Regions from separate parts of the Gordonia sp. NPDC003376 genome, predicted to be linked through region 3. Evidence: riboswitches for the same ligand, from Rfam matches in the RefSeq annotation. Region 3 holds a riboswitch; each other region holds the start of a gene.
The links. Region 3 has a riboswitch for cobalamin ahead of ACWDUA_RS23470 (CbtB domain-containing protein). Riboswitches for the same ligand answer to the same signal wherever they lie in the genome.
Positions count from the first base shown of each region.

Region 1: linked by a shared signal. The riboswitch ahead of ACWDUA_RS10015 (ABC transporter substrate-binding protein) and the one ahead of ACWDUA_RS23470 (CbtB domain-containing protein) in region 3 are both predicted to bind cobalamin.
Region 2: linked by a shared signal. The riboswitch ahead of metE (5-methyltetrahydropteroyltriglutamate--homocysteine S-methyltransferase) and the one ahead of ACWDUA_RS23470 (CbtB domain-containing protein) in region 3 are both predicted to bind cobalamin.

Region 1 is NZ_JBSFRM010000007.1:138,231-144,549, forward strand. Features, by position in the region: gene rocD (ornithine--oxo-acid transaminase) at 1-1,415, opposite strand, end outside; gene ACWDUA_RS10005 (Lrp/AsnC family transcriptional regulator) at 1,513-1,959, shown strand; gene ACWDUA_RS10010 (3-deoxy-7-phosphoheptulonate synthase) at 2,274-3,368, shown strand; cobalamin riboswitch at 3,421-3,629, shown strand; gene ACWDUA_RS10015 (ABC transporter substrate-binding protein) at 3,772-4,788, shown strand; gene ACWDUA_RS10020 (FecCD family ABC transporter permease) at 4,799-5,854, shown strand; gene ACWDUA_RS10025 (ABC transporter ATP-binding protein) at 5,851-6,319, shown strand, end outside.
Region 2 is NZ_JBSFRM010000036.1:861-7,179, reverse strand. Features, by position in the region: gene ACWDUA_RS23190 (hypothetical protein) at 1-258, shown strand, start outside; gene ACWDUA_RS23185 (nucleotidyltransferase family protein) at 298-840, opposite strand; gene uraD (2-oxo-4-hydroxy-4-carboxy-5-ureidoimidazoline decarboxylase) at 1,066-3,051, shown strand; gene uraD (2-oxo-4-hydroxy-4-carboxy-5-ureidoimidazoline decarboxylase) at 3,062-3,583, shown strand; gene uraH (hydroxyisourate hydrolase) at 3,608-3,934, shown strand; cobalamin riboswitch at 4,331-4,537, shown strand; gene metE (5-methyltetrahydropteroyltriglutamate--homocysteine S-methyltransferase) at 4,684-6,319, shown strand, end outside.
Region 3 is NZ_JBSFRM010000037.1:21,991-28,309, reverse strand. Features, by position in the region: gene ACWDUA_RS23475 (ATP-dependent helicase) at 1-2,876, opposite strand, end outside; cobalamin riboswitch at 2,895-3,057, shown strand; gene ACWDUA_RS23470 (CbtB domain-containing protein) at 3,101-3,322, shown strand; gene ACWDUA_RS23465 (CbtA family protein) at 3,349-4,170, shown strand; gene ACWDUA_RS23460 (histidine phosphatase family protein) at 4,182-4,775, shown strand; gene ACWDUA_RS23455 (acyl-CoA dehydrogenase family protein) at 4,913-6,136, shown strand; gene ACWDUA_RS23450 (Nramp family divalent metal transporter) at 6,197-6,319, opposite strand, start outside.

The sequences.
Region 1 (6,319 bases), on a different contig from region 3:
GTGATCGCACCGGCCACCGCTGCCGCATCGCCGAAGGGGACGCGCACGAATCCCGGTGTGAACGGACCGAATCCGCCTCGAGCATCCTCGTCGTCACTGAAGCCCACGATGGTGATGGTGCGGCCGTGGAAGTTGCCCCCGGCGACGATGATCTCGGCACGACCGTCGGGTACTCCCTTGATGTCGTAGCCCCACTTGCGGGCCACCTTGAGTGCCGACTCGACGGCCTCGGCGCCGGTGTTCATCGGCAGCACCATCTCCTTGCCGCACAGCTCGGCCAGTGCGGCACAGAAGGGTTCGAGCCGATCGGAGCGGAAGGCGCGGCTGGTCAGGGTGACCCGGTCGAGTTGGGCGCGTGCCGCGGCCACGATCTCGGGATTGCGGTGGCCGAAGTTCACCGCGGAGTAGGCGCCCAGGCAGTCGAGATACCGGCGACCGTCGACATCGGTGATCCATGCGCCCTCGGCGGACGCGGCCGTCACGGGTAGCGGTGAGTAGTTGTGTGCCACATGAGGTTCGGCGAGGTCCGGCATCGTTGCCTCCGTTCGGTGGGACACCGCCCGGCCGGGATCGGGCAGGCGTAGCTCCAGTGTGCAGCATTTGACCCCGCCACCACCTGCGAGCAGCTCGGACAGATCGACGCCGATCGGTTCGAACCCCGCGTCACGGAGTCGGTCCGCGAGACCTGGTGCGGCATCGGTCATCACGACGTTGTGCCCATCGGAGACCAGGTTGAGTCCGAGCGCCTCGGCGTCGGCGTCGGTCGCGATGATCGCGTCCGGGTAGAGCTCGGCGAGCAGTCGTCGTGACGCCGCGGAAAAGGCTGGTGGGTAGTAGGCGATGGTGTGCTCGTCGAGCACGCCGAGGGCGGTGTCGAGGTGGTAGAACCGCGGGTCGACGAGTTCCAGCGTGATCACCGGCAGCCCGGTGATCCCGGCGACCTCGGCATGCGTGGCGGGATCGGTGCGGAACCCCGTACCGGCCAGGATACGGTCGCCGACGACGAGGAAGTCGCCCTCTCCCTCCTGCGTCCCGACGGTCTGGCGCACCTCGCCCAGGCCTGAGGCGGTGAACCACTCGGCGTAGTGGCCTGCCTCGTCGGCGCGCTCGGGAAAGGTGAAGCGCGCGGCGATCGCCCGACCGTCCACCACGAGCCCGCCGTTGGCGGCGTAGACCATGTCGGGCAGACCCGGCTGGGGGTCGACGAGGTGCACCGTGTGCCCGAGACGGCGATAGATCCGGCACAACTGTTCCCACTGGGCGACCGCGCGGCCGGTGTCGACCGGGACGGTCGGGTCCATCCACGGGTTGATCGCATAGGTGACGGTGAAGAACGTCGGTGGGGTCATCGCAAAGGTGCGAGGACGGGCGATTCGGGGTTCGGACACGGCAGGGCGCGAGCTGGTCAGCGTCATGAATCGAGCGTAGGGTCGGCATCTGATGCAATCAATCGTCACAGATTGCGCATCTGTTGAAGATTTCGATCGCAATCTGCGGACAAGGATGGATGTCTTGCGCGAGCTCGACGATCTGGACGAGAAGGTGCTCGTCTGCCTCACCCGGGACGCCCGCGCCACCTACGCCGACATCGGTGCGCAGGTGGGGTTGTCGGCGCCCGCGGTGAAGCGGCGCGTCGACCGGCTCGTCGCCGATGGCGTGATCATCGGTTTCACCACGGTGATCGATCCGGCCGCGATGCAGTGGAACACCGAGGCCTATGTGCAGGTGTTCTGTCGGGGCAACATCTCGCCGGAGGAGCTGCGGGTGTCGTGGGAGCCGATCCACGAGGTGGTGTCGGCGGCGACGATCACCGGGCAGGCCGATGCCATCCTGCGGCTGATGGCCCGTGATGTGCACCATCTCGAACGGGCCCTCGAACGCATCCGGCAGGCCGGACCGGTGGATCGGACCGAGTCGATCATCGTGCTCAGTCACCTCATCGACCGTGGTCATCCGTAGGTCGGGTGGTCCGCCGTGCACGCGCGACCGTCAGCCCGGCGAGTGGTCGTCGGTGCGATATGTGACCACCATGTTTCGCCTGGTTGCGTAGATGTGTGCTAGCCTCGGCGACGTGATCCACTCCGTGCGCGTGTATTGGCGCTTTATCGAGGCTCCGGGTGAGCCTGCGATGAAGCGCTGACTGCGCACACCACACAACCCGGAGCCCGAGCAGTGACCAGAACGGTCGCTGCTCTTGTCATTTCAAGGGCCTCCGATGACGACAGCCGGTGGCCGGCGGGATGACAGGCCCGCACACCCGCGAAAGGCACACCGTGACCACCCTCGGAGATCTGCCCCGGACGTCGACGTCCATCGACACCGTCGAGAACACCTCGGACCGTAGGGTCAAGGCCTTCCGTTCGATCCCGTCGCCGGATGTGATCCGCACCGAACTGCCGCTGACCGCACGCCGCGCCGTGGCCGTGCAGCGTGATCGCGACGAGATCGCCGCCATCCTGGCCGGTGCCGACGATCGGCTGCTGGTCGTCGTCGGACCGTGTTCGGTGCACGATCCCGTGGCCGCTCTCGACTACGCCCGGCGCCTGGCGCCGCTGGCCACGCAGTACGAGGGCCGCCTCAAGATCGTGATGCGGGTCTACTTCGAGAAGCCGCGCACCACCGTCGGGTGGAAGGGTCTGATCAACGACCCCGGCATGGACGGGACATACGACGTCGAGCGGGGACTGCGTACCGCGCGCTCGTTGCTGCTCGACATCATCGATCTCGGACTGCCGGTGGGCTGTGAATTCCTCGAGCCGACCAGCCCGCAGTACATCGCCGACGCGGTGGCGTGGGGAGCGATCGGCGCCCGCACCACCGAGTCGCAGGTGCACCGCCAGCTCGCCTCCGGCCTGTCGATGCCGATCGGGTTCAAGAACGGTACCGACGGCAATGTGCAGGTCGCCATCGACGGTGTGAAAGCCGCTGCGGCGCAGCATGTCTTCTTCGGTGTCGACGACTTCGGGCGTGGTGCACTGGTGGAGTCGGCGGGTAACACCGACTGTCACATCATCCTGCGCGGCGGCACCCCCGGCCCGAACTACGACGAGGTGTCGATCGCCGATGCGGTTGCGGCACTGGACAAGGCGGGCCTGCCCGCTCGCGTCATGATCGACGCCAGCCACGCCAACTCCGGCAAAGATCATGTGCGCCAGGCGCAGGTGGCCGCCGAGATCGCGGCGTCGGTGCGTGCGACTCGCGCGGCCGGCCGCGAACCGGTCATCAGCGGTGTGATGCTGGAGAGCTTCATCGAGGCCGGGGCGCAGTCGCCGGACGCCGAACCGCTCGTGTACGGCAAGTCGGTGACCGACAAGTGCATGGACTGGGCGGTCAGCGCGGCGGTCCTGGCGGATCTGGCACGCGGCTGACACCCCGCGCCCGTCCGGACCCGGGTGCCGGAAATGTCGCAATCGACGGCTGATAGGCTCGCCCCGCGTCGGTCCGGCCGGGGAATCGCCTCGGCCGGCCAAGAGGGAATCTGGTGAGAATCCAGAGCTGCCCCGCAGCGGTGACGGAAACGATGGTGGCCAGGGCACTGGGTCGGTGACGACCCGGGAAGCGGCCATCGGTAGGTGGCACGAAGGTGCCGGGTCCGGAGTCCGAAGACCTGCCGACGTCACCGTGGAACACCTCCGCGGTGCACATCGACCTCGCGGGATATGGTCGGTGCGTTCGCGTCCGGGCCGGTTGGGTGGCCGCCCGGTGTCCTGACGCCCCGGTGTGCCCGCATGACGAAGGGCGCAGGTGGGTCACCTGATCTCACAGACGTCGATGCGGCGATCGCTCGCGATCATCGGATCGTTGACGATAGCGGCTGCCGCAGTGGCATGTTCGACCGATTCCGACGGTGACGACGCCTCCGCGGCGGCGGTCTCGATCGAGAACTGCGGCCAGACGGTGGCCGTCGAACAGGCCCCGCAGCGCGTGGTGTCGCTGAACCAGGGCTCCACCGAGATCCTGCTGTCGCTGGGGCTCGCCGATCGCATGGTGGGGACCGCGACCTGGACCGATCCCGTGAAAGCCGATCTGGCACAGGCGAATGAGTCGGTCCCGCGCCTGGCCGACAACAAGCCGTCGCTGGAGACGGTACTGGCCACCGAGCCCGACTTCGTGACCGCGTCGTTCGGCGGAACGCTCGGTCCCGGCGGCGTCGGCGACCGCGACCAGTTCGAACGGCTCGGCGTGGGCACCTACCTCTCGCCGACCGACTGCGTGGGGCGCGCGGCGACCAGCGTGAACGCCGACGGCGCGCGTTCGGAACCGCTGACCATGGACCTGATCTACCAGGAGATCCGTGAGCTCGCCCAGATCTTCGATGTCTCCGACCGTGGTGAGGAGCTGATATCGTCTCTGCGGCAACGGTATTCGGCGGCAGCCATCACCAGGACGGATGACGACACCTCGCTGGTGTACTGGTTCGCCGACACCCGGACGCCGTATATGGCCGGGTGCTGCGGATCGTCGGGTGTGATCTCCGGTTCCGTCGGCGCGACGAACATCTACGCCGACACCACCGACGAGTGGCCGCAGGTGAGCTGGGAGAGTGTGGCCGACCGCAATCCCACCGCGATCGTGCTCGCCGACCTCAGCCGCCGCAGCATCGACGGCGACGCGCTCGACAGCAAGATCGCCTTCCTGGAATCGAATCCGGTGACCAGCAAGATGGAGGCGGTGCAGAACAAGCGGTACATCGTGGTCAACGGCGCCGACCTCAATCCGTCCATCCGCACCGTCGACGGCGCCGAGAAGGTCTCGGCCGCATTGCGCGGCTGGAACCTCGCAGGCTGAAAGGCCCCCGATGACGACGACACTGGAGCGTCCGCCGGCCGGGCAGCGGGCCTCCACTCTTGCGCGGTCGGCGATCTGGGTGATCGGACCGATCGCGTTGGTCGCCTCGATCGCGGTGTCGGTGACCATCGGCGTCGCCGACCTGTCGGTGGCCGATGTCTACCGCGTGATCCTGGCCCACCTCGGCGGCCCCGACTCCGACCTCTCGCCGGTCCGGCAGGGCATCGTGTGGGAACTGCGCTTTCCGCGGGCGCTGATGGCAGCGGTATGTGGTGCGGGGTTGGCCATGTGCGGTGTGATCATGCAGTCGCTGCTGCGCAATCCGCTGGCCGACCCGTACGTCCTCGGTGTGTCGTCGGGCGCCTCGACCGGCGCCGTCGTGGTGGTGGTGCTCGGTGTGGGCGGCGGGGTGCTGTCGTTGTCGGCGGGTGCCTTCGCCGGTGCCATCGTCTCGTTCGTCGTGGTGATGGCCCTGGCGATGGGCGCAGGCGGCGGGACGTCGCGGATCGTGCTCGCCGGTGTGGCCGGAACCCAGCTGTTCTCGTCGCTCACCTCCTTCATCGTGATCTCCTCGGCCGATGCCGAGCGGACCCGTGGCATCCTGTTCTGGCTGCTGGGGTCGATGTCGGGGGTCACCTGGAACCAGGTCGCGCTGTGCGCGGTCGCCACCGGCCTCGGGTTCGCGGTGTGTCTGGTCCGTGCGGCCTCGCTCGACGCGTTCACCTTCGGGGCCGGTGCCGCGGCGACACTGGGCGTGTCGGTGGGCCGTGAGCGGGCCCTGCTACTGACCATCGTCGCGGTGGTGACCGCCACGCTGGTCAGTGCGGTCGGTGCGATCGGCTTCGTCGGGCTCGTGCTCCCGCATGCCACCCGGCTGCTGGTCGGGATCGGGCATCGGCGGTTGCTGCCCGCGGTCGCGGTGACCGGCGGGGTCTTCATGATCTGGGTGGACGCGTTGTCGCGGACGGTGTTCGCACCCCAGGAGATCCCGGTCGGAGTGGTGACCGCGCTCATCGGTGTCCCGGTGTTCGCGGTCCTGTTGATCCGGATGCGGAGGCCTTCATGACCTTGACCGCGCACGAGATCCGGTGGAGCCGCGGCGGCCACCTCATCCTCGACGGTGTGACGCTGCAACCGGAGCCGGGGGAGACCGTCGGAATCCTCGGCCCCAACGGGTCCGGGAAGTCCTCGCTGATCCGCGCGCTGGCCGGGGTGACGCGGCCGGACTCGGGGACGGTGCGCCTCGACGGCACCGAAATCGGTTCGCTCCGGCGACGGGAGATCGCCCGCCGCGTGGCGGTGGTGTCGCAGCACTCGGCCACCGACACCGACATCGAGGTGGTGGACGTGGTCCGGCTGGGCCGGATTCCGCACGCGTCGATGCTCGGCGCCGATGCCGGCGGTGACGATGTGGTGGAGCGGGTGCTGGCACAGACCGGTCTGACCGACAAGGCGCACCGGATGTGGCACACCTTGTCCGGCGGTGAACGTCAGCGTGTGCAGATCGCACGGGCGCTCGCACAGGAGCCGG
Region 2 (6,319 bases), on a different contig from region 3:
GGGATAGATCAGCCTGCCACGTATGTCGCTGCGGCCGAACATGATTGGCACACCGAGACCCGATTCACCTGGGCGGTGTGCATCCCCACCACCGGCGAGCTCGTCGCCGTGATCGGGGTCGACGCCGACCGCGGCCTGTGGGGTCGTTGCCGTGACGGCCACGACGAGGCACTCACCACGGCGATCGGCCCGGTCACACGGTTCGCCGACGGCGCGCTCGGACTCGGTGCCGTGGGGCCCCTCACCGACGGGCTCTGAGATCCCGATCGCCGGATCCCGCTCGCCGAATGTCCGGGGTCAGTCCGCCACGTCGTGATCGACCCCGGTCGCGAGATCGCCGCATTCCACCACCGTGACGTCGTCACGGCCGCGCAGATAGGTCTGTGCACCGACGTCACCGGCCAGAACCGCCCGGACGCCACCCAGATGGCCCGCGCCCAGATACACCGGATGACCGGGCCGACCGCCGTAGACGGCGCGGACGAGCGCGTCCCGCCGACCACCCGCGGTGGCCACGATCCGCGCCACCACGTCGGACCCCACGTCCGGCGTGTCAACAACATGTAAAACAACCCCGTCCATCTCGGGCCGATCGGCGACGTGATCGAGTACCGCACGCACACTCGCCGAGACTCCCACAGCCCAGTCCGGGACCGTCACCGCGTGCGACTCCGACGGCGGATCGACGAGTGCCGCTCCCATCGCGACCAGCACCTCGGCGCACCCGCCACGTCGCAGTGCATCGACCGCGATGTCGAGCCACTCTCCTTGCTGGGCAAGGATTTTCGGGATACCAAATCTTCTGCCCCCGCCGGCCGCGAGAACCGCACCGACATACATGGTCGATCCCCTTTCCGACGGTGACGAAGACCCGGGTCCACCACGTCCACGGTAGTGCCGCCCGACGGCAGCAGACCACCGAACGAGGCGTGGTTACACCACCGCAATATACGATCACGCGGTCGCGAGAACCGTTGCGCGGGTCCACTATTTAGCTGCTGATGCGGCGGTGTTCCTCATCCATCGCCGCATCGAACCATGTTCATCCGTCGCAGGGAGATGGCGATGTCCACCGACTCGGCCCCAGCCGCATCCGTACCAGCCAAGCGCAAGCGGGTTCATCCCGTCGACCAGGTGCCGCCCCCCGGCAGACTGGTCGCGCTCGGTGCCCAGCATGTCGTCGCCTTCTACGCCGGCGCGGTCCTCGTCCCGCTGCTGATCGCGCGGGCGATCGGCCTCGACAACGAGGCCCTCACCATGCTGATCACCGCCGATCTGTTCACCTGTGGCATCGCCTCGCTGCTCCAGTCGGTCGGCATCTGGAAGATCGGCGTGCGCCTCCCACTGCTGCAGGGCATCACGTTCGCGACCCTCGCCCCGGTGATCCAGATCGCCAATCAGCACGGCGGCGGCCGCGTCGGGCTCCAGACGGTGTACGGCGCGGTGATCGCGGCCGGTGTCTTCACCTTCCTGATGGCCCCGTTCTTCGCCAAACTGATCCGCTTCCTTCCGCCGGTGGTGACGGGAACGCTGATCACCATCATCGGTGTCTGTCTGATCCCGGTGGGTGCCGGCGATGCGGTGACCGATCCCAACCAGCACCTCAAGGATCCGGGCAACTGGAAGTGGGTGTGCTACGCCCTGGGCACCATCCTGCTGATCGTCCTGATGCAGCGGTTCTTCCGCGGCTTCATGGCCACCATCGCCATCCTGCTCGGTCTGGTGGTGGGCACCTTCGTGGCCTGGCTGTGCGGTGACGCGCACTTCTCGTCGGTCGGTGAGGCCAACTGGCTGGGCTTCACTCCGCCGTTCGCGTTCGGCTGGCCGCAGTGGGACGTCGTCGCCATCGTGTCGATGATCGTGGTGTTGCTGGTGGTCGCGGTGGAGTCGACCGGGTCGATCTTCGCGACCGGTGAAATCGTCGGCAAGCGGATCAAGGCCGACGACGTGGCCGCGGCGGTCCGCGCCGACGGTGTCGCCACCGTCATCGGCGGCTCGTTCAACTCGTTCCCGTACACCGCGTTCTCCGAGAACGTCGGCCTGGTGCGCCTGACCGGCGTCAAGAGCCGCTGGGTGGTGGCATGCGCCGGTGTCATCATGATCATCCTGGGTCTGCTGCCCAAGCTGGCCAAGGTGGTCGAGTCGATCCCCGCCCCGGTACTCGGCGGTGCGGCCCTGATCATGTTCGCGACCGTCGCGATCGTCGGTATCCAGACCCTGACCTCGGTGGACTTCACCGATCACCGCAATCTGATCATCTCCGCCACCTCGCTCGCGGTGGCACTCTACGTGCAGTTCTCGCAGTCGTCGGCACCGACCACCGTGATCGAGAAGGGCGCCCACGTCGACGTCCCGGCTCTGCCCGGCGTCGACCAGGCCATGCCCAACCTGATCCTGCAGATCCCGTTCTCGACCGGCATCACGATGGGTGCGATCACCGCAATCCTGTTGAACCTCCTGTTCTTCCACATCGGGAACAAGGGTCCGGCGGTGGCCGGCGGCGGAGCCATCACCCTCGACGAGGTCAACGAGATGAGCGTCGAGCAGTTCCGGGAGACCTTCGGCGACGTGGTGCAGGGTGTCGACTGGGTACTCGACCGGGCCTTCGACCAGCGTCCGTTCGAGGATGCCCACGACCTGCGCAGCGCCTTCCAGGAGGCCATGCTCACCGGCAGCGACACCGAACAGCTCGACCTGATCCGCGCCTTCCCCGATCTGGGCGCCGAGGACGAGGAGACCGGCGAACTGCAGGCCGTCGATCACAAGGGGCTCTCGCACCTCGAGGAGACCGAGCACGAGAACGTGGTGAACCTCGCCGCGGCGTATCGGGATCACTTCGGCTTCCCGCTGGTGATCTGTGCGCGCGAGACCGAACGCTACGACCGGGTGCTGCGCAACGGCTGGGCGCGCATGGACAATTCGTCGACGTCGGAGAAGTCGTTCGCGCTGATCGAGATCGCGAAGATCGCGAACTACCGGTTCGACGACCTCGTGGCCGATGCGAACCCGATCACCTCTGCCCGGTTCTCACGTCAGCCCGAACTCTCCTAGGCTGGTCTGCGTGCGAAGAGTCGATTGGCGAGGTTTGTCCAGTTTCAACGAGCTCAGTGAACGGCAGGCCATCAGTACCCTCTACGAATGCTGCAGTTCGTCGATCTGGGCGCTCCGCGTCGCCCGGGCCCGCCCGTTCTCCGACGACGACGCACTGCTCGACTATGCGGACCTGATCCTCGCCGAACTCACCGAGACCGACCTGGACGAGGCGTTGTCGGGGCATCCCCGAATCGGTGACCGTCCCGACAACCCCTCCTCCCATCGCGAGCAGTCGGGGGTTGCCGGGGCGGACGCCGCGGTGCTGGCCGAGTTGAAGGAACTCAACGCGGCCTACGAGAACCGCTTCGGGCACGTCTATCTGGTGTTCGCGAACGGTCGGCCGGCCGCGGAACTGCTGGGCATCCTCAAGGAACGCATACGCAACGACCCGGAGACCGAGCGCCGGGTGATGCGCATGGAACTGGGCAAGATCAATCGCAGCCGCCTTGCCCGGATGCTGACGCCCGCGGTCGAGTATGTTGACGACTGATCCGAGCTGAGGAGCAACGACGCGATGTCCGGTTTGTCCACCCATGTCCTGGATGCCACATCCGGTGCCCCTGCCGTCGGGATGTCGGTGATCCTGCAGGACGCCGCCGGCGGCGAGCTGGCGTCGGGGGTCACCGACGCCGATGGCCGCATCGGCCAGGTGACCACCGACGCCTTGGTCCCGGGTATCTACCACCTCGTGTTCGAGACCGGTGAATGGTTCTCCGACAACGATATCGAGGCGTTCTACCCCGAGATCGACATCTGCTTCACGGTCGACGACGCCGATCGGCACCACCACGTGCCGGTGTTGCTGAGCCCGTTCGCCTACTCGACGTATCGGGGCAGCTGATGCCACACGCCGGCTGAGCTGGACGTCCTCGCCCAGCTCAGCCGACCGGCCGTCGACACCCCGGCACGCTGCGCCCGACGCCAACCACCCCACACGATGGTTGAGCAGGACGTCCTCGCCCAGCGAAGCCGACCGACCGTCGACACCCCGGCACGCTGCGCCCGACGCCAACCACCCCACACGATGGTTGAGCAGGACGTCCTCGCCCAGCGAGGCCGACCGACCGTCGAAACCTCTGCAGGTTGCGCTGGGAGCCAACCACCGTCGCGCGGGCCCGCGACGACACAGTCGGCGCAGACAACAGAGCACTGTGCCGTGTTCCGGTATGGCTGTCCTATGATGGGCGGCGCAGTTGGTTCGCCGACCGGGATGTCATGGAGCCCCTACACCCGATCGTCGGCGTCGAGTCCGTGTGATGTCTGACGACGTCGGACGGGTGAGAGGGAATCCGGTGTGAATCCGGAACTGTCCCGCAGCGGTATGTCGAAACGACCGCCGTCACGTGCACTGGGCCCATGCCCGGGAAGCGACGGCCAGTAGGTTCCGCGGAGCGATCCGCGCCTGTCGACGAGTCCGAAGACCTGCCTCCTGTACCGGCCGCGCCGCGGTCGGTGGCTCGTCGCCTCGTGGACAGGGCGCAGGTCGGACATGCTGACTTCGAGGTCGCCTTCTCGCGTACCTCCCTGGGGCTGCCCGCCGTGCCCGCAATGGCGACGACCGTCGGAAACCATTGCAGGAGTGAATGTCTCATGTCCGAGAGGACCAACTCACCCTTTACCGCGACCGTGCTCGGCGCTCCCCGGATCGGTCCGCGTCGTGAACTCAAGCGCGCGATCGAGGCCTACTGGGCGGGGCGTCTCGACGCCGTCGAGCTCGAGGCCACTGCCGCCGGTCTGCGCGCCGACACTGTCGCACAGCTGTCGGCCGCGGGGCTCGATTCGATCCCGGTGAACACCTTCTCCTACTACGACCAGGTCCTCGACACCGCGGTGATGCTGGGCGCACTACCCGAGCGGGTTTCCGCGATCGCCGATCCACTGGACCGGTACTTCGCGGCCGCGCGTGGTACCGCCGACGTCGCCCCACTGGAGATGACCAAGTGGTTCGACACCAACTATCACTACCTGGTGCCGGAGATCGGCGCCGACACCAGCTTCACGCTGAACCCGGAGAAGGTGCTGGCCGAGGTCGCCGAGGCCCGCGACGCCGGGGTCAACGCACGCCCGGTGGTGATCGGTCCGATCACCTTCCTGGCGCTGTCGAAGCCGATCGGTGCGGGTTCGCCGCTCGACCGGATCAACGAGCTACTCCCCTGCTACCTGGAGCTGCTGCGTGTGCTGGCCGAGGCGGGTGTCGAGTGGGTGCAGATCGACGAGCCCGCCCTGGTCACCGATATCGCCTCGGGCCTTCCGTCGCTGTCCGGTTCGGTGTACTCGGCGCTGGCACAGGCGACGACGCGTCCGAAGATCTTGGTCGCCACCTACTTCGGTGATGCCGGGGAGGCACTGCCGGCGCTGGCCCGTTCGGGTGTCGACGGTGTGGCGGTGGATCTGATCGAGGGCCGCCTGGAGAGCGTCGTCGACGTCCCGGAGCTGTCGCGTCTGCATGTGGTCGCCGGTGTGGTCGACGGCCGAAACATCTGGCGCACCGATCTGGAGAAGGCTCTCGCCACCCTCGGCACCCTGCTGGGTTCCACCGGTTCGCTGGCGGTGTCGACGTCGTGCTCGACGCTGCATGTCCCCTACTCTCTGGAGCCGGAGACCGGGGTCGACGACAACCTGCGGGGCTGGCTGGCGTTCGGTGCCGAGAAGTACGTCGAGGTCGCCACCCTGTCGCGGGCGCTGACCGGCGGACGCGAGGCAGAGGCCGCCGCGTTCGACGCCTGTGCGGCTGCGTTGGCCACCCGCGCCACCGATCCGCGAGTGCACGTCGATGCCATACGTGAGCGTCTGGCTGCGGTGAGTGATGCCGACGTCACCCGTGGCGAGGCCGCCGAGCGGCTGGCCGCACAGAACGACCGGCTGGACCTGCCGCCGCTGCCGACGACGACGATCGGCTCGTACCCGCAGACCTCGGCGATCCGTCTCGCGCGTGCGGCACTGCGCAAGGGTGAGATCGATCAGGCCGGCTACGAGCAGAAGATGCGCGAAGAGATCAAGTCCGTGGTCGACCTGCAGGAGCAGATCGGCCTGGACGTCCTGGTTCATGGTGAGCCGGAGCGCAACGACATGGTGCAGTATTTCGCCGAGCAGCTCGACGGGTTCTTCACGACGGTCAACGGTTGGGTGCAGTCCTATGGCACACGTTGCGTGCGCCCGCCGATCCTGTTCGGCGACGTGGAGCGTCCGCACCCGATGACGGTCGACTGGATCACCTACGCCCAGA
Region 3 (6,319 bases):
TCGACGGCCCGGAACCGTTGCGCCACGGCCTCGGTGGACAACGGGCCGAGCCACCGCAGCAGATCCACCACGTCCTCGGCGTCACGTGCGCGCCGTTGTGGGTCGAGACGTTGCAGGCGCGCGGTGACCTCGGCGATCACCGCCGGGTCGAGCAGTTCGCGCAGGTCGACCCGACCGAGCAGCTGCGCGAGCAACGCGGTGTCCAAGGACAGTGCTGCGGCGCGTCGTTCGGCGAGCGGCGCGTCGTCGTTGTACATGAAGGCGCCGACGTAGCCGAACAGCATCGACGCGGCGAACGGGGAGGGGGTCTCGGTCTCGGTCTCGACCATCCGGACCTTGCGGGTGGCCACCCGTCGCAGCAGATCGATGAGGGCGGGCAGGTCGTAGACGTCCTGCAGGCACTCGCGCACGGCCTCCAGGACGATCGGGAAGTCCGGGAATCGCGATGCCACGGCGAGCAACTGGGCACTGCGCTGGCGTTGCTGCCACAGCGGTGCCCGCCGGCCGGGGTCGCGGCGCGGCAACAGCAGTGCGCGCGCCGCGCACTCGCGGAACCGGGAGGCGAACATCGACGACTCGGCGAGTGCGTCGGTGATCAGCTGCTCCGCCTCGTCGGGATCGACGGTGAAGACGGCGGCACCCGGCGGGGTGTCGTCGGTGTCGGGTAGGCGGACGATGATCCCGTCGTCGGAGGCGGTCACCGCGCCGTCGAGACCGAGGGAGACCTTGAGCTGCACCGAGATCGCCGACGCCCACGGCGCATGCACGCGTAAGCCGTACGGCGAGTGCAGGATCAGCCGCCAGTCGCCGAGTTCGTCGCGGAATCGCTCGACCACCAGGGTGCGGTCGGTGGGCAGATGTCCGGTGGCCTCGCGCTGTTCGGCGATGAGTGCGGCCAGGTTCTCGCGGGCGAAGTCGGTGAGGCCGAGATCATCTGCGCGGCGGTCGAGTTCGGCGCGGTCGGCGATCTCGCCGGTGAATCTGCCGATGGCGGCACCCAATTCGGCCGGTCGTCCGATGCTGTCGCCGATCCAGAACGGCAGCCTGCCCGGCTGGCCGAACGCCGGGGAGACCAGGACCCGGTCATGGGTGATGTCCTCGATCCGCCAGCTGGTGGCGCCGAGCGCGAACACGTCACCGACCCGCGACTCGTAGACCATCTCCTCGTCGAGCTCGCCGACACGGGCAGCCTTCTCACCGACCATGAACACGCCGAACAACCCACGGTCGGGGATGGTCCCGCCGGAGGTCACCGCCAGCCGCTGGGCGCCGCGCCGCCCCGACAACGTGTTCCGGTCGCGATCCCAGGTCACGCGGGGCCGGAGTTCGGCGAATTCGTCGGACGGGAACCGGCCGGAGACCAGATCGAGGGTCGCCTCGTACACCGACCGGCCGAGATCGCGGTACGGCGCCGACCGCCGGACGGTCTCGAACCAGTCGTCGACGTCGAGGTCGTCCACGGCGGCCGCGGCGATCGTCTGCTGGGCGAGCACGTCGAGCGGATTGGTCGGAACCGTCAGCTCCTCGATCTCGCCGGCCCGCATCCGCGCCACGGCCACCGTGCAGTGGATCAGGTCGGTGCGATGTTTGGGGAACAGGACACCCTGGCTGATCTCGCCCACCTGGTGTCCGGCCCGGCCGATCCGCTGCAGACCACTCGCCACCGACGGCGGTGCCTCCACCTGTACCACCAGATCGACGGCGCCCATGTCGATGCCGAGTTCCAGTGAGCTGGTGGCCACCACGCAGCGCAGCCGCCCGGTCTTGAGGTCGTCCTCGATCTCGGCGCGCTGCTCTTTGCTGACCGAGCCGTGATGGGCCCGCGCGAGGACGTGCCCGGTACCGGCGCTCGCGCCACTGGCCATCACCAACGCCGGTGCGCCGCCCGCCACGCGCTGGTTTCGCACCGCGGCTTCGGACACCGACGCCCCGGCACGATTCTCGGCGATCTCGTTGAGCCGGGCGGTCAGGCGCTCGGCCAACCGTCGGGAGTTGGCGAAGACGATGGTGCTGCGGTTGGCCTCGATCAGGTCGACGATCGCCGACTCGACGTACGGCCACAACGATCCGGCGGTCGGGGAGAAGGCATCGTCGAGCTCGTCGAGCCCGCCGTCGGCGTCCGGCGGTGCCGGGATGTTCGCCATGTCCTCCACCGGGACGTCCACCCGCAGGTCGAAGGTCTTGGCCGCCGGCGGACGCACCACGGTGCAGTCGGCCGCCCCGGACAGGAACCGGGCCACCACCTCGGGCGGGCGCACCGTCGCCGACAACCCGATGCGCTGTGCGGGGGTCTCCAGCAGCCGGTCGAGTCGTTCGAGTGAGAGCGCGAGGTGCGTGCCGCGTTTGGTGCCGGCCACTGCGTGCACCTCGTCGACGATCACGGCTTCCACGCCGGTCAGCGACTCGCGCGCCGACGACGTGAGCATCAGATACAACGACTCCGGTGTGGTGATCAGGATGTCCGGCGGGGTCCGGACCAGCAGCCGACGCTGCGCTGCCGGGGTGTCGCCGGAACGCAGCCCCACGGTGATCGCGGGTTCGGGCTCACCGAGTTCCTGCGCGGCCCGTGTGATGCCGGTCAGCGGCGCTCGCAGATTGCGTTCGACGTCGACGGCGAGCGCCTTGAGCGGGGAGACGTAGAGCACCCGGGTGGTGCCCCGGGGGCGGTCGGGTCGGGCGGCGAGCCGATCGAGTGCCCAGAGGAACGCCGACAGTGTCTTGCCCGACCCGGTCGGGGCGATGACCAGCGTGTTGTCGCCGTCGGCGATGGACTCCCACGCGCCGGACTGGGCGGCGGTGGGCGCGGCGAAGGCCCCGGTGAACCACTGCCTCGTGGGCGCGGTGAACCGGGCCAGGATCTCTGCCGGATCGGACACGTCGTCCATCATCCTCCAGCCCACCGACGGTTCCGTGGTCCCTGTCTCGGTGGAGGGGTATCGTGCTCGCAGACGTTCATGCGGAGAATCCGGTGTGAATCCGGAGCGGTCGCGCCACTGTGAGTCCATTCGACCAGGTCGGAGGGATGAGCCAGGACGCCGCCGGACGTCGGAAAATCTGCTATTTCAGCTGGGACGCATGATCCCACGGAAGGATTGATCCGATGGTCGCAACCACCCATCAGGGCACAGCGGTGTCGCTTGCCGTACCCGACCTCTCTGCCGCTTCGGCCGCGCTGTGGCTGACCGCCACGCTGGTCCTGGCCGGCATGGCCTACTACTTCCTCGGCTACGACCAGGGCGCGGTGTCGGTGTTCGGTTCCGACACCCACATCCATGAGTTCGTGCACGACGCACGGCACTTCCTCGGCTTCCCCTGCCACTGACGCGGACGGAAGCGAGACAACCACACATGGAGAAGAAGTTCATCGGCGCAGGCCTGCTCTCGGGCCTGGTCGCCGGAATCGTCGCGTTCATCTTCGCTCGGATCTTCGTCGAGCCGCAGGTCGCCAAGGCGATCGACTACGAGGGTGCCCGGTCGGAGGCCGAGGAGCACCTGCTGGAGGCCCACAGCGGCCACGTTCACGGTGGTGAGGGCGAGGTCTTCACCCGCACCGTGCAGGAGAACATCGGCGCCGGCGTCGGCACCATCGTGTTCGCCCTGTGCATGGGCGCGTTCTTCGCCGTCGCGTTCACCGTCCTGTGGACCTACATCGGTCGCCACTACCCGGCGACCGACTACCGCTGGGTCGGCGCCGCCCTCGGCGTACTGGGCTTCATCGCGTTCTTCGGGGTGCCGTTCTTCGTCTACCCGGCCAATCCGCCGGCCGTCGGCGACGACGACACCATCGGTGCCCGGTCGGGTGCCTACCTGACGATCACGGCCGTCTCGGTGATCGCGGTGGTGGCCGCCGTCGTGCTGGTGTTCTGGCTGCGCCCGCGTCTGGGTGGACTGTTCGCCGGTGTCCTCGGTGCCGTCGGATTCCTGGTGGTCGTCACGATCACCGCGGCCCTGCTGCCGGAGTTCCACGAGGTGCCCGAACCGGTGATGGACGGCCAGACCATTGTCTTCCCCGGCTTCCCGGGTGCGGTGATCGGAGACTTCCGCGTGTACGTCATCGCCAACCAGGTGATCCTGTGGACCGTGCTGTCCACCGCGTTCGCCGCGATCCTGGGTGTGCTGACCCGGTCGAGGTCGTCGGCCGGAACGGCGGCGCTCGCCGACGTCCGCTGACGTCCGGACGAATGACGCTTCATCTGATCACCGCCGGTCGGAGCGGCCCCAACAAGGCCCTCCGATTCGGCGGTGATCCGTCTCTGGACGACGTCGGACGGAAGTCGGTCCTCGCGCTGGCGGCCCGGTTGAACGCCCGGTCGGCGGATACCGGTGCCCGGTCGGCGGATACCGGTGCCCGGTCGATGCTGGTGGGGCCCGACGCCGCCAGTCGCCAGACCGCCGAGCTCCTGACCCCCGCCCTGTTCACCCCCGCCCTGTTCACCCCCGCCCTGTTCACCCCGGGGCGGCCCGTGTCCGGGCCGACCCTCGACGACCGGCTGGCCACACTCGACGTCGGCTCGTGGTCGGGATGTGTGCCCGAGCAGATCGACCCGTCGGCCCTCGGTGCGTTCTTCACCGACCCTGACTCGACCCCGCACGGCGGAGAGTCCCTGGCCGCCTTCGTCGCCCGCATCCTCGCCTGGCGCGACGAGGTGTCCGCCGCCGGTGCCGACCTGTTTGCCGTGGTCGCGATGCCGGTGGCGCAGGCCGTGCTCGCCGGTGACCCGGCGGGCTTCTTCGCGGTGGACGTCGCCCCGGCCCATCACTACCCCGCACCCTGATCCCCGGGCAGGATTCCTGCCGGACAAGGTGGTCTCCGGACAGGGATCTCTGGACAGCAGCACGTGACACCTGACACAGTGGGAAACTGAAACGTGTTCTCGTCGACGCGGGGTCGTCGTGTTCAACGGAGGTGTCGATGTTCGAGTGGTCCGAGGAAGACCTGATGGTGCGGGATGCGCTACGTGCGTTCATCGACAAGGAGGTCCGGCCGCACGTCGACGAACTCGAGACCGGGGTGCTGCCGCCCTACGACATCACTCGGAAGTTGTTGTCCACCTTCGGGGTCGACGCGATGGCGGCCGAAGGGCTGGAGAAGGAGCTCGCCGCCGAATCGGCCGGGGAGACCACGTCGTCGGGCGGTGGCGGCATGGGCGGCGGTAACTCGATGTTTCTGATCCTCAACATGGAACTGGCCGGGGTGAGCCTGGGCCTGGTCGCCTCGCTCGGCGTGAGCATGGGGCTGACCGTCTCCACCATCCGTGGCAAGGGCACCCTCGCACAGAAGAAGCGATGGCTGCCGGAGCTGGTCACCATGGAGAAGGTCGGGGCCTGGGCGATCACCGAGCCCGACTCCGGGTCGGATGCACTGGGCGGCATGAAGACCACCGTCCGCCGCGACGGTGACGACTACATCCTCAAGGGTCAGAAGACCTTCATCACCAACGGCCCGTACGCCGACACCATCGTCGTGTTCGCCAAGCTCGACGACGGCTCGGGCACTCCGATCCGCGACCGCAAGGTGCTCACCTTTGTGCTCGACAAGGGCATGCCGGGCCTCACCCAGGGCAAGCCGTTCAAGAAGATGGGCATGATGAGCTCGCCGACCGGCGAGCTGTTCTTCGACAACGTGCGCCTGGGCCCGGACCGCCTGCTCGGCGAGACCGAGGACACCGGCTCCGATGCCACGGGTGCCGAGGGGGCCAAGGCCGGATTCACCGCCGAACGCGTCGGCATCGCCGCGCTGGCGCTCGGCATCATCGACGAATGCCTGCGCCTGAGCGTCGACTATGCCAAGAACCGCACCCTGTGGGGCCAGGAGATCGGCCGCTTCCAGCTCATCCAGCTCAAGCTCGCCGAGATGGAGGTCGCGCGGATCAACGTGCAGAACATGCTGTTCAGCGCGATCGAACGGACCAAGGCGGGCAAACCGATGACACTCGCCGAGGCGTCGGCGATGAAGCTCTACAGTTCCACGGCCGCGACCGACGTCGCGATGGAGGCGGTGCAGCTGTTCGGCGGCAACGGCTACATGGCCGAGTACCGCGTGGAACAGCTGGCGCGCGATGCCAAGTCGCTGATGATCTACGCCGGCAGCAATGAGATCCAGGTGACCCACGTCGCCAAGGGGTTGCTCGCCTGACCGGTGCCCGCACGGCCCGGGGCCCCACGACGTACGCCCCGTCACGCACGGCCGGATCGATCACGTCCCGGTGAACACCAGCACGACGAGCGCGAGATTGAGGATCACGATCGCCACCGACGCGACCCCGGCTGCGACCCTCAGCGGCCACGAATCGGCGAACGGACCCATCAGCGAGCGATC